4 regions of the Cyanobium sp. Tous-M-B4 genome follow, and region 4 is predicted to be linked to each of the others. Evidence: predicted binding sites of a transcription regulator. Region 4 holds the regulator's gene; each other region holds the start of a gene.

Region 1 (4,193 bases), on a different contig from region 4:
GGTGGGCTGGCCGCTAGCGGCGGATCGATGTTCACCAGTGCCCGTAGCGCCGAAGCCACCCTCAACCGCATCAGCTGGACATTGCTGGCAATTTTTCTTGGCCTGGCCGTTGTGCTCAGCGCCGGCTGGCTCGGTTAGGTCTGTGACCCCAATGCCGCGACGCAATCTGCTGGTAGCCCTGGGATCAAGCCTGGGCGCCTTCTTCACTGGTGTCTCCCGCGCCGAAGCCGCTTCCAAGGCCCAAGATCCAGCCTGGCAACTCAGCGAAGCCAGCTGGAAAAAACGTCTCAACCCTGCCGCCTACAACGTGCTGCGCCAGGAGGGCACCGAGCGGCCCTTCTCCAGCCCCTTGAATAGCGAAAAACGCCCAGGCACTTTCGTTTGTGCTGGCTGCGCCCTGCCCCTGTTTAGCTCCAAGGCCAAATACGAGAGCGGCACCGGCTGGCCCAGCTTCTGGCAACCGCTGCCCAACGGGATCGCCACCAAGGTGGACTTCAAGTTGATTGTGCCACGCACCGAATACCACTGCCGGCGCTGCGGCGGCCATCAGGGCCACGTGTTTGACGACGGCCCTAAGCCCAGTGGCAAGCGCTACTGCAATAACGGCGCAGCCCTCAATTTTATCTCCGGTTAACCGGTGTATTCGCTGTTGTAGGCCTCTTCGCCGTGAGCATTGATATCGAGGCCCTGCTGTTCCTGAATATCGTTAACACGCAGGGGCATCACCAGGCGAATCAGTATAAGAATCACATACGTGCCTACTCCAACAAAAAGAATGGTGAATCCTGCGGCCTTGAGCTGAATCCAGAGCTGACCTGGCTGGCCCACTAGCAGTCCATCGGCGCCAGCGGGATTGAGGCTTTTCAACGTGAACACGCCAGTTAGCAGAGTGCCGAGCAACCCGGCCACGCCATGCACCGGCAGCACATCGAGGCTGTCATCTAGCCGCCAGCGGTTCTTGAGTTGCATGGCATAGCTGCAAACCAGCGCTGCCGCAAAGCCGATCAACACAGCCGCCAGAGGGCTCACATAGCCAGCCGCTGGGGTGATCGCCACTAGGCCGGCCACGGCGCCGGTAGCCACACCCACGGCAGTGGGCTTGCCGCGCTGCCATGTTTCCAGCAGCATCCAGCCCAGGGCAGCTGAAGCGGCAGCGGTATTGGTGGTGAGGCAGGCCAGGGAGGCCAAATTGCCGGCCACCAGGCCGCTACCACCGTTGAAGCCAAACCAGCCGAACCAGAGCAGGCCCGCCCCCAACAAGATGAAGGGCACGTTGTGGGGTGGGGCGGCATAGCCCACGCCCCCACTGCGACGCCGGCCCACCACCAGGGCAGCAACGGCGGCGGCCACACCGGAGGCCAGTTCCACCACCAGGCCACCGGCGAAGTCGATGGCACCGAGGCCGGAACTGCCCAGGAACCCACCTGGTCCCCACACCATGTGGGCCAGGGGGAGATAGATGAAGGTGCTCCAGAGCAGCAGAAACACCATCCAGGCGCGGAAATGCATCCGCTCCACCACCGCGCCGGAAATCAGCGCAGGAGTGATGATCGCAAAGGTGACCTGGAACAGGGCAACGGCGCCGTGACTGAGTTGCCCATCCCCATAGGGAGCCGACCAATTGCTGAGCCCCGCCCACTGCAACCCGCCGATGAAAGGAGCTAGGGGACCGCTACCGGAAGAGAAGGCCAGGCTGTAGCCGAACAACACCCAGAGCACACTCACCAGGGCCATGGCGGTGAAGCTCATCACCATGGTGTTAAGCACGTTGCGGCTGCGCACAAAGCCCGCATAAAAGAGGGCCAGAGCTGGCGTCATCATCAGCACCAGGGCAGCACTCACCAGCACAAAACCATTGTTGGCACTGCGAAGGGCCAGATCGGTTGCAAAAAGCAGCGGCACAGCTGAGCCAAAAGCAGGCGCCACCCTGAAGGCCAACGGACCCAAGACATGTAGCAACTGCTACCAAAAGGGCTCTTAAAGGTGGCAACCGATACAGCCGGGATGGCTAGACCCACTTGGCTGAACGGGAACAAAAAAAGGGCAGAAGGAAAATCCTCTGCCCTCGGTGCCGATGAAGGAGTGGGGCCACAAAGGCCCCATCTCGCTATCAGTAGTCGAAGTCGCCGCCACCCATGCCGCCACCGGCGGGAGCAGCATCTTTCTTATCTGGCATGTCGGCCACGATGCATTCGGTGGTCAGCACCATGCCGGCGATGGAGGCGGCATTCTGCAGACCGGAGCGGGTCACTTTGGCGGGGTCGACGATACCGGCAGCCAGCATGTCGACGTACTCGCCGGTGGCGGCGTTGTAGCCCTCGTTGAAGGGCTTGTTACGCACGTTTTCAGCCACGACAGCGCCATTCACGCCAGCGTTTTGAGCGATGCGCATCAAAGGCGCGGTGAGGGCGGAGGCCACGATGTGGGCGCCGATCAGCTCCTCGCCAGAGAGGTTGGCCGCAGCCCACTCCTCGAGGGCGGGGGCTAGGTGGGCCAACGTAGTGCCACCACCAGGAACGATGCCTTCTTCAACGGCCGCCTTGGTGGCGTTGATGGCGTCTTCCAGGCGCAGCTTCTTGTCCTTCATCTCGGTCTCGGTGGCGGCACCCACCTTGACCACGGCCACACCGCCGCTCAGCTTGGCCAGACGCTCTTGCAGCTTCTCCTTGTCATAGGAGGAGTCGGTTTCGTCCATCTGCTTGCGGATTTGCTCGCAGCGCGCCTTGACAGCCACTTCGTTGCCTTCGGCCACGATGGTGGTGGTGTCCTTGTTGATGGTGATGCGGCGGGCGGTGCCCAGCATCTCCAACTTGGCGTTCTCCAGCTTGAGACCGGCGTCTTCGGTGATCAGCTGACCGTTGGTGAGAACGGCGATGTCCTCGAGCATGGCCTTGCGGCGATCACCGAAACCAGGTGCCTTGACTGCCGCCACGTTGAGCACGCCGCGCAGGCGGTTGACCACGAGGGTGGCGAGGGCTTCCTTCTCGATGTCCTCGGCAATGATCAGCAGGGGCTTGCCTGTACGGGCGATCTGCTCAAGCACGGGCACGAGGTCCTGCACCAGGCCGATCTTCTTGTCGGTGAGCAGGATGTAGGGCTCTTCGAGCACCGCTTCCATGCGCTCGGTGTCGGTGGCGAAGTAGGGCGAGATGTAGCCCTTGTCGAAGCGCATGCCTTCGGTGACCTCCAACTCGGTGGTCATCGATTTCCCTTCTTCCAGGGAGATCACACCTTCCTTACCGACCTTGTCCATCGCATCGGCGATCATGCGCCCCACCTCTTCGTCGTTGCCGGCGGAGATGGTGCCCACTTGGGCGATGGCGCTGGAGTCGGAGATGGGCTTGGCGTGCTCCTTGATCTTGCCTACGAGGAAATCGGAAGCCTTGTCGATGCCCTTTTTGAGGGTGATCGCATTGGCGCCGGCAGCCACGTTGCGCAGGCCTGCCTTGACCATGGCATGGGCCAAAACCGTGGCGGTGGTGGTGCCGTCGCCGGCGGCATCGTTGGTTTTGGAGGCGGCCTGACGGATCAGGGCAACACCAGTGTTCTCGATGTGGTCCTCGAGCTCAATTTCCTTGGCGATGGTGACGCCGTCGTTGATGATCTGGGGTGCACCAAACTTTTTCTCCAGCACCACGTTGCGACCCTTAGGTCCAAGGGTGACAGCAACGGCCTCAGCCAGAATGTCGATACCTCTTTCGAGAGCTCTGCGAGCGTTCTCGTTGTAAATAATGCGCTTAGCCATGGAAGGCGATTTCCTTATGGGGTTAGGTCGGATTCAGTAATAGGCCAGTCGTCAGTTGACGATGGCGAGGATGTCCTTCTCGGAAAGCAGCACAAACTCGTCGCTGCCGAGCTTGATGTCGGTGCCGGCATACTTGCTGTAGAGCACCTTGTCGCCAACGCTGACCTCAGGAGCCTGGCGGCTGCCGTCGTCGTTGCGCTTGCCTGGGCCGATCTGCACCACTTCGCCCACCTGGGGCTTTTCCTTAGCGGTGTCAGGCAGAAGAATGCCGCCGGCGGTTTTCTCCTCCGATTCGGACACCTTGATAAAAATGCGATCTCCGAGGGGCTTAACCGTGGAGACGCTGAGAGAAACAGCAGCCATGGATGGATTGCGAGAGCAATGACATGGCGCCTGAGACGCCACAGAACAGTGAACTGGAGTGGGCCTGAGAGGCGATTTAGCACTC
Region 2 (4,193 bases), on a different contig from region 4:
AGGGCAGTGCCTCGGCATTGCCTTGGGTTAGCTGGGGAAGTTCACCGGGCAGCTGACTAAGCCACTTGTTGGCCTGGCGCAGGTAGGCACTGGAAAGATCCAATCCCACCAGCTGGGCTTTTGGTAAAGCCGCCCTGATCTGGCGCAGGGTGCGACCGGTGCCGGTGGCTAGGTCGAGCACGCGCACCTGGCCGGCTGGCCGATCGGCGAAGGCTTTGATACCCCGCAGCAGGGGAGCCAGCACCCGCCGCCGCATTGGGTCGGCTGAGCCATTAAACAGAATTTCTACCTGCAGATCGTAGAGCGCCGCGGAGTGGTCGCTTAGGTAGCCGTCTGTCTGGTGATGAAAATTTTGAAGGTAATAGTCGGGATAATTATCTAGATCAACACTGCTGGGCAAGTCGCGCACTTTGCGCTCCCGGCGGCGAGTCCAGGTGCTGGGCATATCTAGCCACACCAGTGGATACCGACTGGCCCAATCAAGCCAGGGGGCATCGAACAGGAGGGAAGGCGGGTAAAGGCCCTGTTCTGCTTCCTGCCAGTCGCGCTCGTGCAATGAATCCATGGCCTGCCTGAGGCTGGCCAGCAGCTCAGGCGGAATTGGCACGGTTTTTGGGGTGCCATCTGGAGCAAGCAACCCCATAAGCCTGGTGCTCACCTCTTTGTGGGTCACCCCAAGCAACGCCCTGCCCTGCTGCATGGTTTGGTAGGCCAACTTTGTGAGCTGATCGGGCATGGCTAGGCAATGGCTTGTGTCCATTTCAGCGAATTTGAACTCACACTGCGATTGCTGAAGAGCTGTGAAGCTCTGGCCATTTAGTAGCAACCGCTACCAAGACAGCAGCAGACTGGATCCAGAGAGAGGGGAGCACTCCATGAACATTGCCCGCCTGCAGAGCCAGCATGCCGATCCTGAATTTCAAACCTGGAGCCTGTTGCACGCTCGCGACAACCGCCTCCACGGCGCCGAACTGGCCCAGATAACCAAACACCACGATCCCAACCCCGCCGCGGACGCCCTGCATCAGCTCCAAGCCTGGGCAAGGCGCCAGGCCCGCGAGAAGCAACTGCAGGCAAGCGCTATCGCCCACCTGCGCTATTGCCCACCGGCGTCTGCTCAAGCGTCGTAGTACATCACAAACTCGTGGGGGTGGGGCCGCTGGCGTAGCTGCTGCACCTCCTCGTATTTAAGGGTGATCCAATTGTTGATGAAGTCTTCGGTGAAGACGCCACCAGCTAGCAGATAATCCTTATCTGCATCTAGGGCTTCAAGGGCACCATTCAGTGAGGCCGGCACAGTGGAGATGCGAGCCAATTCCTCTGGCGAGAGCTCGAACAGATCAACATCGGTGCCATCGCCCGGGTCAATTTGGTTCTTGATGCCATCGATGCCTGCCATCAACATTGCCGCGAAGCCGAGGTAGGGGTTGGACAGGGCATCGCCGGAGCGGAATTCCAGGCGCTTGGCCTTGGGGCTCGGCCCCGTGAGCGGAATGCGAACCGCGGCGGAACGATTGCCCTGGGAATAAACCAGGTTCACCGGAGCCTCGAAGCCTGGCACCAATCGCTTGTAGCTGTTAGTTGTTGGATTTGTGAAGGCCAGGAAACTGGGGGCGTGCTTCAGCAGCCCTCCGATGTACCAACGGGCAGTCTGGGAAAGGTTGGCGTAGGTGCCTTCGCCGAAAAACAGGGGATTGCCGCCTCGCCAGAGGCTCTGGTGCACATGCATGCCGCTGCCGTTATCGGCGAACACGGGTTTGGGCATGAAGGTGGCCGTCTTGCCGTACTTACGGGCAACGTTGCGCACTACGTATTTGTAGATCATCACGTTGTCGGCTGCGCTGATCAGCTCGGCAAACTTGATACCCAGCTCATGCTGGGCCGTTGCCACCTCGTGGTGCTGCTTCTCGATCGGCACCCCCAGGCTGCCCATGGTGAGCAACATCTCCGTGCGCATGTCCTGCAGGGTGTCGTTGGGGGCTACCGGGAAGTAGCCCTCCTTCAACTGAATCTTGTAGGCGAGGTTGCCGCCCTCCTCAAGGCGGGCGCTATTCCAAGGTGCTTCAACTGAATCGACGCTGTAGAAGCTGCTGCCGCTGCCTGAGCTGTAACGGACGTCGTCGAAGACAAAGAATTCAGGCTCCGGCCCGAAGTAGGCGGTATCGGCGATACCGGTGGAACTGAGGTAGTTGAGCGCTTTCTGGGCCAAGGCCCGGGGACAACGGCCATAGGGCTTGCCACTTCGGGGCTCCTGGATCGAGCAGATCAGGCTCAGGGTTTTGTGGCTGTAAAAGGGATCGATCCAGGCGGTGTTGGGGTCCGGCACCATCGCCATGTCCGATTCGTTGATCGCCTTCCAGCCCCGTATCGAGGAGCCGTCAAAGGCAACGCCATCGCTGAAGGAGGCCTCGTCGATCAGGTCGCGGCAGACCGTCAGGTGCTGCCACTTGCCATGCAAGTCGACAAACTTGAGGTCGATCAGCTCGATTCCCTCCTCATGGATCTGACGGAGGACGTCTTGGGCTGTTTGGGCCATTACGAACAAGAAGGATGGGTGCCGACCGGTTGCGGCGTTGCCGGACCGTACGGATCGGCCAGACGCTAATTGGTAGCGCCCGTAACCAAACTGACGGAGAGGATTGCGTAACCGTTTCTGTCAACTTCCCCAGAACCCATCCCTGGCCTGGGATTTGGCGGAATGTGAGTGCTAGTTTTCGATACAGGTGCGTCGATTTGATTCCGCCATGCGCGATGCCATCACTGGTCTAATTGGCCGTTATGACCAGCTCGGCCGCTATTTAGACCGCGATGCGATCGACCGCATCAGCATTTATTACTCCGAATCCAGCGTGCGCCTGGCTGCGGTGGAGCTGATCAACCGTGAGGCTGCGGCCATCGTGCGCGAGGCGGCCCAGCGCCTCTGGCTTGCCGATCCCGAGCTGATCCTGCCCGGTGGCAACGCCTACACCACAAGGCGCCTTTCGGCTTGCCTGCGGGACATGGATTACTTCCTGCGTTACGCCAGCTATGCCCTGATCGCCGACGACGCATCGATCCTCAACGAGCGGGTGCTGAACGGTCTCGACGACACCTACAAGAGTCTTGGCGTGCCGACCGGCCCCACCGTGCGCAGCATTGCCTTGATGGCTGATGTGGTCTGCGAGATGCTGCTCGATGCGGGTGTGGCATCGGCGGCAGTGGTTCGTGCCCCCTTTGACCATCTGTGCCGTGGTCTTGGTGCCACCAATCTGCGGGCCCGCTAGGCCACGTAATTGCTACTTAGGCTCGATTTACACGCTCCATCCTGGTCTTGGTTCCCCTGCCCGTGCTGCCACCAGTTAATTCAGCCCATCGCCGCACGCTGGCTCCCATAGCCACGCCGGATCGTCTGCTGCTCGGTCCTGGCCCCTCCAATGCCCATCCCACCGTGCTTCAGGCCCTGGCCCGAATGCCGATTGGTCACCTCGACCCCCTCTACGTCGAGCTGATGGGTGAGGTGCAGGATCTGCTCCGCTACGCCTGGCAGACCGAAAACCGCCTCACCATTCCAATGAGCGGCACCGGCAGTGCGGCCATGGAAGCCAGTCTGGCCAACACGATTGAGCCTGGCGACACTGTTTTGGTGGCCGTTAAGGGCTACTTCGGCCTGCGTCTGGCCGACATGGCCGGTCGCTACCGGGCCAATGTTGTGACGATCGAGAAGCCCTGGGGAGAAGCTTTCAGCCTTGCTGAACTTGAGCGCGCCGTAGCCACCCATCAGCCCAAAATTCTGGCCATCGTCCACGCCGAAACATCCACCGGGATCTGCCAGCCCATGGAGGGCATCGGCGATCTCTGCCGTGAGCACGACTGCCTGCTCTTGCTTGATACCGTCACCTCCCTCGGTGCGGTGCCCCTCTACCTCGATGAATGGAAGGTGGATCTGGCCTACAGCTGCAGCCAGAAGGGCCTCAGCTGTCCTCCTGGCCTTGGACCCTTCACCATGGGCCCGCGAGCCGAGGCAAAAATGATGGCCCGGGCGGGCAAGGTCCCCAACTGGTACCTGGACGTCACCCTGCTGAATCAGTACTGGGGCAGTGATCGGGTGTACCACCACACAGCGCCAGTAAATATGAATTTCGGCATGCGCGAAGCCCTGCGCCTGCTTGCCGAGGAGGGACTGGAGGCAGCCTGGGCCCGCCACCGCAGCAATT
Region 3 (4,193 bases), 320 kb from region 4:
ACATCCCCGCCGGCACGGCTATCCGCTTCGAGCCCGGCGACAGCCGCGAGGTGCAGCTGGTGCCCTTCGCCGGCGAGCGCCGCATCTTCGGCTTCAACGGCTTGGTCAACGGACCGCTCGATTAACGCCCATCCCGGCAACCCCACCCCATGCCCTATCGCATCTCCCGCCGCGCCTACGCCGAGACCTACGGCCCCACCACCGGCGATCGGCTGCGCCTAGCCGACACCGAGCTGTTTCTGGAAGTGGAAAAAGATTTCACTGTCTACGGCGATGAGGTGAAGTTTGGCGGCGGCAAGGTGATCCGCGACGGCATGGGCCAGGGCCAGACACCCCGCAGCCAGGGCGCCGTGGACACAGTCATAACCAACGCCCTGATCCTGGATTGGTGGGGGATCGTCAAGGCCGACATCGGCCTGCGCGATGGCCGCATCTGCGCCATCGGCAAGGCGGGCAACCCCGACACCCAGGCCGGCGTGACGATCGTGGTGGGACCGGGCACCGAAGCGATCGCCGGCGAGGGCCACATCATCACCGCCGGTTCAATCGACACCCACATCCACTTCATCTGCCCCCAGCAGATTGAAACGGCCCTGGCCAGCGGTGTAACCACCCTGCTGGGGGGCGGCACCGGCCCGGCCACCGGCACCAACGCCACCACCTGCACCCCGGGCGCCTTTCACCTGGCCCGCATGTTGCAGGCCGCCGAGGGCCTGCCGGTGAATCTGGGCTTCTACGGCAAGGGCAACGCCTCCACCCCCGAAGCGATCGAAGAGCAGGTGCGCGCCGGCGCCTGCGGCCTCAAGCTGCACGAAGACTGGGGCACCACCCCAGCCGCGATCGACTGCTGCCTCACGGTGGCCGATCGCTTTGACGTGCAGGTGTGCATCCACTCCGACACCCTCAACGAGGCCGGCTTTGTGGAAGACACGATCCGCGCCATCGGCGGCCGCACCATCCACACCTTTCACACCGAAGGAGCCGGCGGCGGTCACGCCCCCGACATCATCAAAATCTGCGGCGAAGCCAACGTGCTGCCCAGCAGCACCAACCCCACCCGCCCCTACACCCGCAACACGCTCGAGGAGCACCTCGACATGCTGATGGTGTGCCACCACCTGGATCCACGCATCCCGGAGGATGTGGCCTTCGCCGAGTCGCGCATCCGCCGCGAAACGATTGCCGCCGAAGACATCCTCCACGACCTGGGCGCCTTCTCGATCATCGCCAGCGACTCCCAGGCCATGGGCCGGGTGGGCGAGGTGATCACCCGCACCTTCCAGACCGCCCACAAGATGAAAGTCCAGCGCGGCGCCTTGCCCGAAGACGCCGCTTCCAGTGGAGGGCGCAACGACAACACCCGCTTGAAGCGCTATATCGCCAAAACCACGATCAACCCGGCGATCGCCCACGGGCTTGATTCCCAGATCGGTTCGGTGGAGGTGGGCAAGCTTGCCGATCTGGTGCTGTGGAAGCCGGGCTTTTTCGGGGTGAAACCGGAATTGGTGATCAAGGGCGGCTCAATCGTGTGGGCCCAGATGGGCGATGCCAACGCCTCGATCCCCACCCCCGGACCGGTGCACGGCCGGCCGATGTTTGCCGCTTTTGGGGCCGCCCTGGCCCCCAGTTGCCTCACCTTCATGAGCCAGGCAGCCCTCGATGCCGACCTACCCCGCCAGCTGGGCCTGAAACGCCCCTGCGTGCCAGTGACCAACACCCGCGGCGACATCGGCAAGGCCTCAATGAAAAACAACACGGCCCTGCCGAATGTTGAGGTTGACCCCCAGACCTATGAGGTGTTCGCCGATGGGGTGCACCTCAGCTGCGAACCAGCCGAGGTGCTGCCAATGGCCCAGCGCTACTTCCTGCTCTAATCGGCCACCGTGTTGGGGTCGCGCAGGCGATTGCGCCGCTCCGGCAGCAGCTGGGGAAGCAGGGACAGGGGTTCGCTGAAGCCCAATCCCATGGTGGTAACGGTGCCGGAGCGCACAAACCAACGCACCAAGCCAGCCACCCGATGCAAGTCGGTGGCCCGATGCACCTTGAAATCAACCAGCAGTCTTTGACCTACCTGTAACTCATGGTTTTCGGTGATCAACAGGCACAAGCCACCGAGGCTGATATCGAGGATGTCGGCATAAAACCACTCGGTGCGGGGTTCGCCATCTGGGCTGAGCAGCTGAATCGGCACCGGACGACAAGGTGGCGCCACCAACCTTTCAAAGCGGCGCTGACCATCGTCGGGACCCAGGATTTCTAGGTATTCATCCCCGGTGAGGATTGTTTCTGCCTCAAAACGCCCTGGATCTTTACTGAAGGGTTCGGACCAGGAGACCCCAGGCGCTCTGGAGGCATCGCCAGCAAGATTGGGGAGATGGCTGGGCATCACAAAAGCCCCAAAGAGCTGCCGTTGTCTCACCTTAATGGCCGAGGAAGGAAGCCGCCAGAGACGGAGCTGGCCATCCGTATCAATCCACACCGGCGTCAACCCCAGCGGGTGGACATGATCCCGCCATGGCAGGTGGCGCGGCATGTTTACCGAATACAGACCAAATCGGGGCTACGACGAATATTTCAGCGCCCCTGATCAGCCTCGCACTGCCCTACGCCCTCTGCTCTCCTCCCTAGGCCAGCTGGGCCTCGATGAACTGAACCGCAATCACGCAGCAGCCGGTGTGTTGCTGCGGCGGCTGGGGGCCACCTTTCGCCTCAATGGCTCCGGCAGCCAGGGGGGTGAGCGCATCCTGCCCTTCGACCCCCTGCCGCGGCTGATCGGTAGCGCGGACTGGCAACGCCTCGAAGCAGGCCTGTTCCAGCGGCTAGAGGCGATCGACCTATTTCTGGCCGATGTCTATGGACCCCAAAAAATCCTCAACGACGGTGTGATTCCGCGGCAGGACGTGGAGAGCTCCCAGGGCTGGCGGCCCCAACTGCAGGGCTTCCAGCCGCCCCTGGGACGCTGGTGCCATATCTCCGGCCTTGATCTGGTGCGCGACGGCGAGGGCACCTGGCGTGTGCTGGAAGACAACCTGCGCTGTCCCTCCGGCGTCGCCTACTTCCTGGAAAACCGCCGGGTGATGAAGCGGATGTTCCCGAGCCTGTTTGCCGGCCGCACCGTGCAACCGATCGACGATTACCCCTCCCACCTGCTGCAAACCCTGCGGGAGCTAGCCCCTTGGACCGATACCCCCAAGGTGGTGCTGCTCACCCCCGGGGTGTTCAACAGCGCCTACTTCGAGCACAGCTACCTGGCCCAGCAGATGGGCATCCAGCTGGTGGAGGGCCGCGACCTGATCTGCCAGGACGACCGGGTGTGGATGCGCAGCACGGCCGGGCCCGAACCGGTGGATGTGATCTACCGGCGCATCGACGACGACTTCCTCGACCCAGCCGTATTCCGCAGCGATTCGATGCTTGGGGTGAGAGGCCTGATGGCCGCTTACCGGGCCGGCCGGGTGGCAATCGCCAACGCACCAGGCACCGGCGTAGCCGACGACAAGCTGATCTACGCCTACCTGCCGGAGATGATCCGCTACTACCTCGGCGAAGATCCAATAATTGAAAACGTGCCCACCTACCTCTGCGCCAGGGAGGACGACCGGGCCTACGTGCTAGCCCACCTCAGTGAGCTGGTGGTGAAAGCGGTGGCCGAGGCCGGTGGCTACGGCATGCTCATCGGCCCCCACGCCAGCAGCGCGGAGATCGCCGAGTTTGCCGTCAAGATCCAGGCCGATCCCCGCAACTACATAGCCCAGCCCACCCTCGAGCTCTCCACCGTGCCCTCGCTGAGCGAGGGCGAATTGTTCCCCTGCCATGTGGATCTACGGCCCTATGTGCTTCGCGGCAAGGGGGCCTGGGTAAGCCCGGGCGGTCTCACCCGGGTGGCCCTGCGCCGGGGCTCCCTGGTGGTCAACTCTTCCCAAGGTGGCGGCTGCAAGGACACCTGGATCGTGAGTGAACAACCATGCTGAGCCGCGTCGCCGACTCCCTTTATTGGATCAACCGCTATGTGGAGCGGGCCGAAAACATCTCCCGCTTTGTGGAGGTGAGCGAAGCGATGGCCCTCGACTGCCCACCCGGCAGCGCCGAACCCTGGCTACCGCTGGTTGATGCCAGTGGCGATCGGGAACTATTTGACCGTCTCTATCCAGAAGGACGCCCGGAGCAGGTGGTGGAGTTTCTGGTGCGCGCCG
Region 4 (4,193 bases):
GTGTTCTATCTAAGGCCCTCGGGTAGCTATAGCGACCGGCAAGGCAAAAAATACGCCTACACCGAAGAGCAGCGCTGCGTAGATCTAGAGCTCTGCAGTGCTGCGGCGTCTCGTTACCGCGACCTTTTGGCGGCTGGCTTCGCCGAGGAGCACGCCCGCGGCATCCTGCCCTTCGACTACCGCCAGCACTTCGTGGTGAGCTTCACCTTGCGAGCATTTCTGCACTTCCTTGACCTGCGGGCCAAGCTCGACGCCCAGCTCGAAATTCGCGAACTTTGTGAATTGATGTGGCCCCACCTGCAGGCTTGGACACCCCAATTTGCTGACTGGTATGAAAAGAGCCGCTTGCATAAAGCCAGGCTCGCCCCATAGGGCAGAAGCACATAATTAACTGGCGGCTTAAATTCGCGCCAACGTAACCCGTTCGGGCTGGTGCTGATATTTACCGGCCCGATCTTGATAGGTGGTTTCGCAGGGATCGCCCTCAAAAAAGAGCAGCTGACAAATTCCCTCATTTGCATAAATGCGGCAGTCAGCACCCGAAGAATTACTGAACTCCAGGGTGAGGTGACCCTCCCAGCCGGCTTCCGCTGGCGTCGTATTAACAATGATACCTAGCCGGGCGTATGTGCTCTTACCCAGGCAGATCACCGTGATATTTGATGGCACCTTCATCTTCTCCAGTGCCACTCCCAAGCCATAGGAATGGGCTGGCAAGATAAAATAAGATCCATCCTCGTCATCGTGCAGGGGAGCGGGTTCGAGGTTGGCCGGATTGAACCGCTTGGGGTTCATCACGGTGCCAGGCACATGCCGAAAGATCAAAAATTCCTTAGCCGACAACCGCAAGTCGTAGCCATAGGAAGAGCAGCCGTAGCTGAGCACCGGCGAGCCCGTCGTCTCGGGATCGAGGTGGCGCACCAGGCTCGACTGAAACGGCTGCAACAAACCTGCCGCAGCCTGCTCGTTGATCCAGCGGTCGTTCTTCAGCATCAGAGGCCTCGGCGCAACTGGGTGACCTGATCAGCCATGGCCATCAACTCAGGAGTCATGGCTGGCCCCGTCAAAATGACATCTAAATGGGCTGGACGGCGCTCCAAGGTTGCCAGCACTTCAGCCTGCTCGATGTAGCCCAGCTCCACAGCCAAGCCCAGCTCATCGAGCACCATCAGATCCACCGCACCACTGAGCAGCTGCTCGCGGCTGAAGGCCCACACCTGGCGCACCGCCTCCAACAACTCAAGCTCCTGGTGGGCAGCTGGCTCTGACAGACAGGCAGGCACACCGGGCCGCAGCCATTGCAGTCGCCCACACAGCCAGACGCTGCTGCCGAGGCCCTGATCTACGCCACCCTTAAGAAACTGAGTAACCAGCACCCGGCTGCCCAAACCGGCACTACGCAGGGCCTGGCTGAGCACGGCACCGAAACTGCCGCGGAATGGCGCCGTATGGATTTGCAGCAAGCCCTCCGACTGGGCCACTAGCCGCAATGCCGGCGCAGCTGCCACAGCCAAAGGGCGATGACCAGAGCGCTGAGGTTGGTGCTGTACCGCCGGAAAACCAGCTCCAGAGGAGGAGGTGAGGCCTGAGACGGGCAAGCTCGCGGTCATGAACAACCTGAATAAAAACCTGGAAAATCGAAAACAGACCTGGGGAGCCGCGAGCAGCCCATGGCCCCGCGAAGCTGAATGTAGCGGGATCGGGCCGCTTCACAAGCAAACGACACCATCCCTAGCGGAAACATACGTACTGGTGCGCAGGGGGCGCCGGCGGTGTCGTCTGAAACCGTGTGTATTGCTACAAGCCGCCCCCCGGGTGATCCTTAGGGTCCCGGCACTTGCCCAGACCTTGATGGTTGGCGCTACCCACGGATTTAGCCGTACCGCCAACACCCCATCGACGGGTGCCCCTGGCGTGGTGGCAGGCATGGGCAGCGCCGGCCAGGGCAACCCCACCCTGTTGGAAGTGATCCGGGGCCTGGCCGGCAGCAGTGTTGAGACGATCGAACGGGGCAAGACGATTTTTTTTCCCGGCGATCCAGCCGAGAGGGTCTACCTGCTGCGGCGCGGAGCGGTCCGGCTGTCGCGGGTATATGAATCCGGCGAGGAGATCACCGTGGCCCTGTTGCGTGAGAACAGTCTGTTTGGTGTGCTGTCGCTGCTTACCGGCCAGCGCTCCGACCGCTTTTATCACGCTGTGGCCTTCACCAGGGTCGAGATGGTGACCGCACCAGCCACCTCCGTGCGCCGGGCGATCGAGCAGGACGCCAGCGTGGGCTTGCTGCTGCTGCAGGGCCTGTCTTCGCGAATACTGCAGACCGAAACGATGATCGAAACCCTCACCCACCGCGACATGAGCTCGCGGCTGGTGAGCTTCCTGCTGGTGCTGTGTCGCGATTTCGGCGTTCCCAGCTCGGAAGGGATCACGATTGATCTGCGCCTGTCCCACCAGGCGATTGCCGAAGCGATTGGCTCCACCCGGGTCACAATCACTCGCCTGCTGGGCGACCTGCGCAACGACGGGCTGGTTCAGATCGACCGCAAAAAGATCACTGTGTTTGATCCAATCGCCCTAGCCAAGCGCTTCAGCTGAACGCCAGAGATACTGGGGCCCTTCGCGGACGTATGTGACGGGCTGGCTGCTGATCCTCGCTCTGCTCGCCCTAGGGGGGGTGCTCTCCACCCTGGGCGACCGACTCGGCAGCCTGGTGGGCAAGGCGCGCTTGAGCCTGTTGGGGATGCGGCCCCGCCGCACCGCCGTGTTGATCACGGTGCTCACAGGCAGCCTGATCAGTGCCATCTCCCTCGGCCTGATGCTCTTAGTGAGCGAGCGGCTGCGCACGGGCCTGTTTGAACTCGATCGACTGGAGCAACGGCTGCAAACCAGCCGCAGCCAACTGAGCCGCAGCAATAGCCAACTAGCTAGCAGCCGCCTGGAGGTGGCGAGGGCTGAACAGGGCAAACGCGAGGCTCAGGCGCGCTTTGAGCAGGCCCAAGCCCGCGCCAGCAAATTGCGCCAAGAGCTGGCGCCACTTTTAGCCCAGCGCAACCGGCTGGAGCTGGAGCGCAGCCGTCTCAGCGAGGAGGTGAAGGGGCGGGATGCGGAAATCCGCCGCACCGAAGCGGAACTAGCCCAGGTGCGCCGCCGGATTAGCGCCGGAGCCCAAGAACTTAAAGACCTGGAGAGCAACCTGATTGCTCTGCGCCGCGGAGACGTGGTGCTCAGCAGCGGTCAGACCCTGGCCAGCGCCAAGGTGACCCTTGAGCGCCCCGAGCAGGCCAAGGATGTGATCACCGCCTTGCTGCAGCAGGCCAATCTCAACGCCTTCAGGCGGGTGCTGCCCGGCCAGCCCCCCGATCGCCAGATCCTGCTGGTACCCAAAAATGACATCAGCAAGCTGGAAGGCCTGCTCGCCAAGCCCGGCAGCTGGGTGGTGAGCATTCTCTCGGCAGCCAACGTGCTACGGGGCGAGCGCCAGGTGCTTGCCTTCCCAGACCTACGCCCCAACCGCCCAGTAGTTAAGGCCGGCGAAGTGCTGGCCAGCACCACGATCGAGGGCGACCTCACAGCCCTGGAGCCGGTTTCGCGGCGACTCAACCTGCTGCTGGCCGCTGCCTATGCCCGAGCCCAGCGCCAGGGCACGTTGGTGGAAGGGCTGCAGTTCGATGCGGCCAGCTTTAAAAATCTGGCCCGGGAGCTGAGCGAGCGCCAGCCAGGCCAGGTTGCCCTACTAGAAGCACTCGCCATCAATAACGCCAGCACCGCCGACCCAATTGCGGTGGAATTGCGCTGGTTGACAGCCCCATCTCCATCCCAATCTGGGCCAGGCCCTCGCCGCCCATGACGCGCGCTGCGGCGGGCCTGGTGGCAGGCCTAGATCCCGGGCGCAGCAAATGCGGTCTAGTGCTTGCTGATCCTGCCCTTGGCCAGATCCGGCAGGCTGCAATCCTGCCCCCGCAAGCCTGCCTCGCCCTGCTCAAAAGCTGGCAGCAAGTGGGGCTTGATCAGGTTGTGCTCGGCAATGGCACCGGCAGCCAAGACTGGCGCAGCCGGCTTGGCCAGCAGCGGCTGGCGCTAGCTGTGGTGGATGAGAGCGGCAGCACCCTGGCGGCCCGCGAGCGCTACTGGCAGCTGTGGCCCCCTAGGGGCTGGAGGCGACTGCTGCCGGCGGGCTTGCGCTTGCCCCCCCGCGA

Evidence for each region. Region 4 encodes NtcA, which controls nitrogen genes in cyanobacteria. Its sites were predicted from a motif close to GTANCNNNNGNTAC; they were not measured.
Region 1: KBY73_RS12625 (ammonium transporter) is a predicted target of NtcA. The motif match lies at 1,953-1,966, and genes of this name have one in related genera.
Region 2: glnA (type I glutamate--ammonia ligase) is a predicted target of NtcA. The motif match lies at 2,708-2,721, and genes of this name have one in related genera.
Region 3: KBY73_RS01740 (circularly permuted type 2 ATP-grasp protein) is a predicted target of NtcA. The motif match lies at 2,466-2,479, and genes of this name have one in related genera.

Annotation. Positions count from the first base shown of each region.
Region 1 covers NZ_JAGQBA010000006.1:132,765-136,957, reverse strand. Annotated here, with positions in the region: gene secG (preprotein translocase subunit SecG) at 1-138, shown strand, start outside; gene msrB (peptide-methionine (R)-S-oxide reductase MsrB) at 152-634, shown strand; gene KBY73_RS12625 (ammonium transporter) at 631-1,902, opposite strand; gene groL (chaperonin GroEL) at 2,111-3,745, opposite strand; gene groES (co-chaperone GroES) at 3,797-4,108, opposite strand.
Region 2 covers NZ_JAGQBA010000004.1:183,092-187,284, reverse strand. Annotated here, with positions in the region: gene KBY73_RS09430 (class I SAM-dependent methyltransferase) at 1-736, opposite strand, end outside; gene KBY73_RS09425 (hypothetical protein) at 876-1,130, shown strand; gene glnA (type I glutamate--ammonia ligase) at 1,118-2,536, opposite strand; gene KBY73_RS09415 (allophycocyanin subunit beta) at 2,745-3,263, shown strand; gene KBY73_RS09410 (alanine--glyoxylate aminotransferase family protein) at 3,326-4,193, shown strand, end outside.
Region 3 covers NZ_JAGQBA010000001.1:344,858-349,050, reverse strand. Annotated here, with positions in the region: gene KBY73_RS01755 (urease subunit beta) at 1-125, shown strand, start outside; gene ureC (urease subunit alpha) at 150-1,874, shown strand; gene KBY73_RS01745 (PilZ domain-containing protein) at 1,871-2,419, opposite strand; gene KBY73_RS01740 (circularly permuted type 2 ATP-grasp protein) at 2,532-3,971, shown strand; gene KBY73_RS01735 (alpha-E domain-containing protein) at 3,965-4,193, shown strand, end outside.
Region 4 covers NZ_JAGQBA010000001.1:29,033-33,225, forward strand. Annotated here, with positions in the region: gene thyX (FAD-dependent thymidylate synthase) at 1-372, shown strand, start outside; gene dcd (dCTP deaminase) at 400-993, opposite strand; gene KBY73_RS00195 (cob(I)yrinic acid a,c-diamide adenosyltransferase) at 993-1,610, opposite strand; gene ntcA (global nitrogen regulator NtcA) at 1,852-2,592, shown strand; gene KBY73_RS00205 (DUF3084 domain-containing protein) at 2,627-3,844, shown strand; gene KBY73_RS00210 (resolvase) at 3,841-4,193, shown strand, end outside.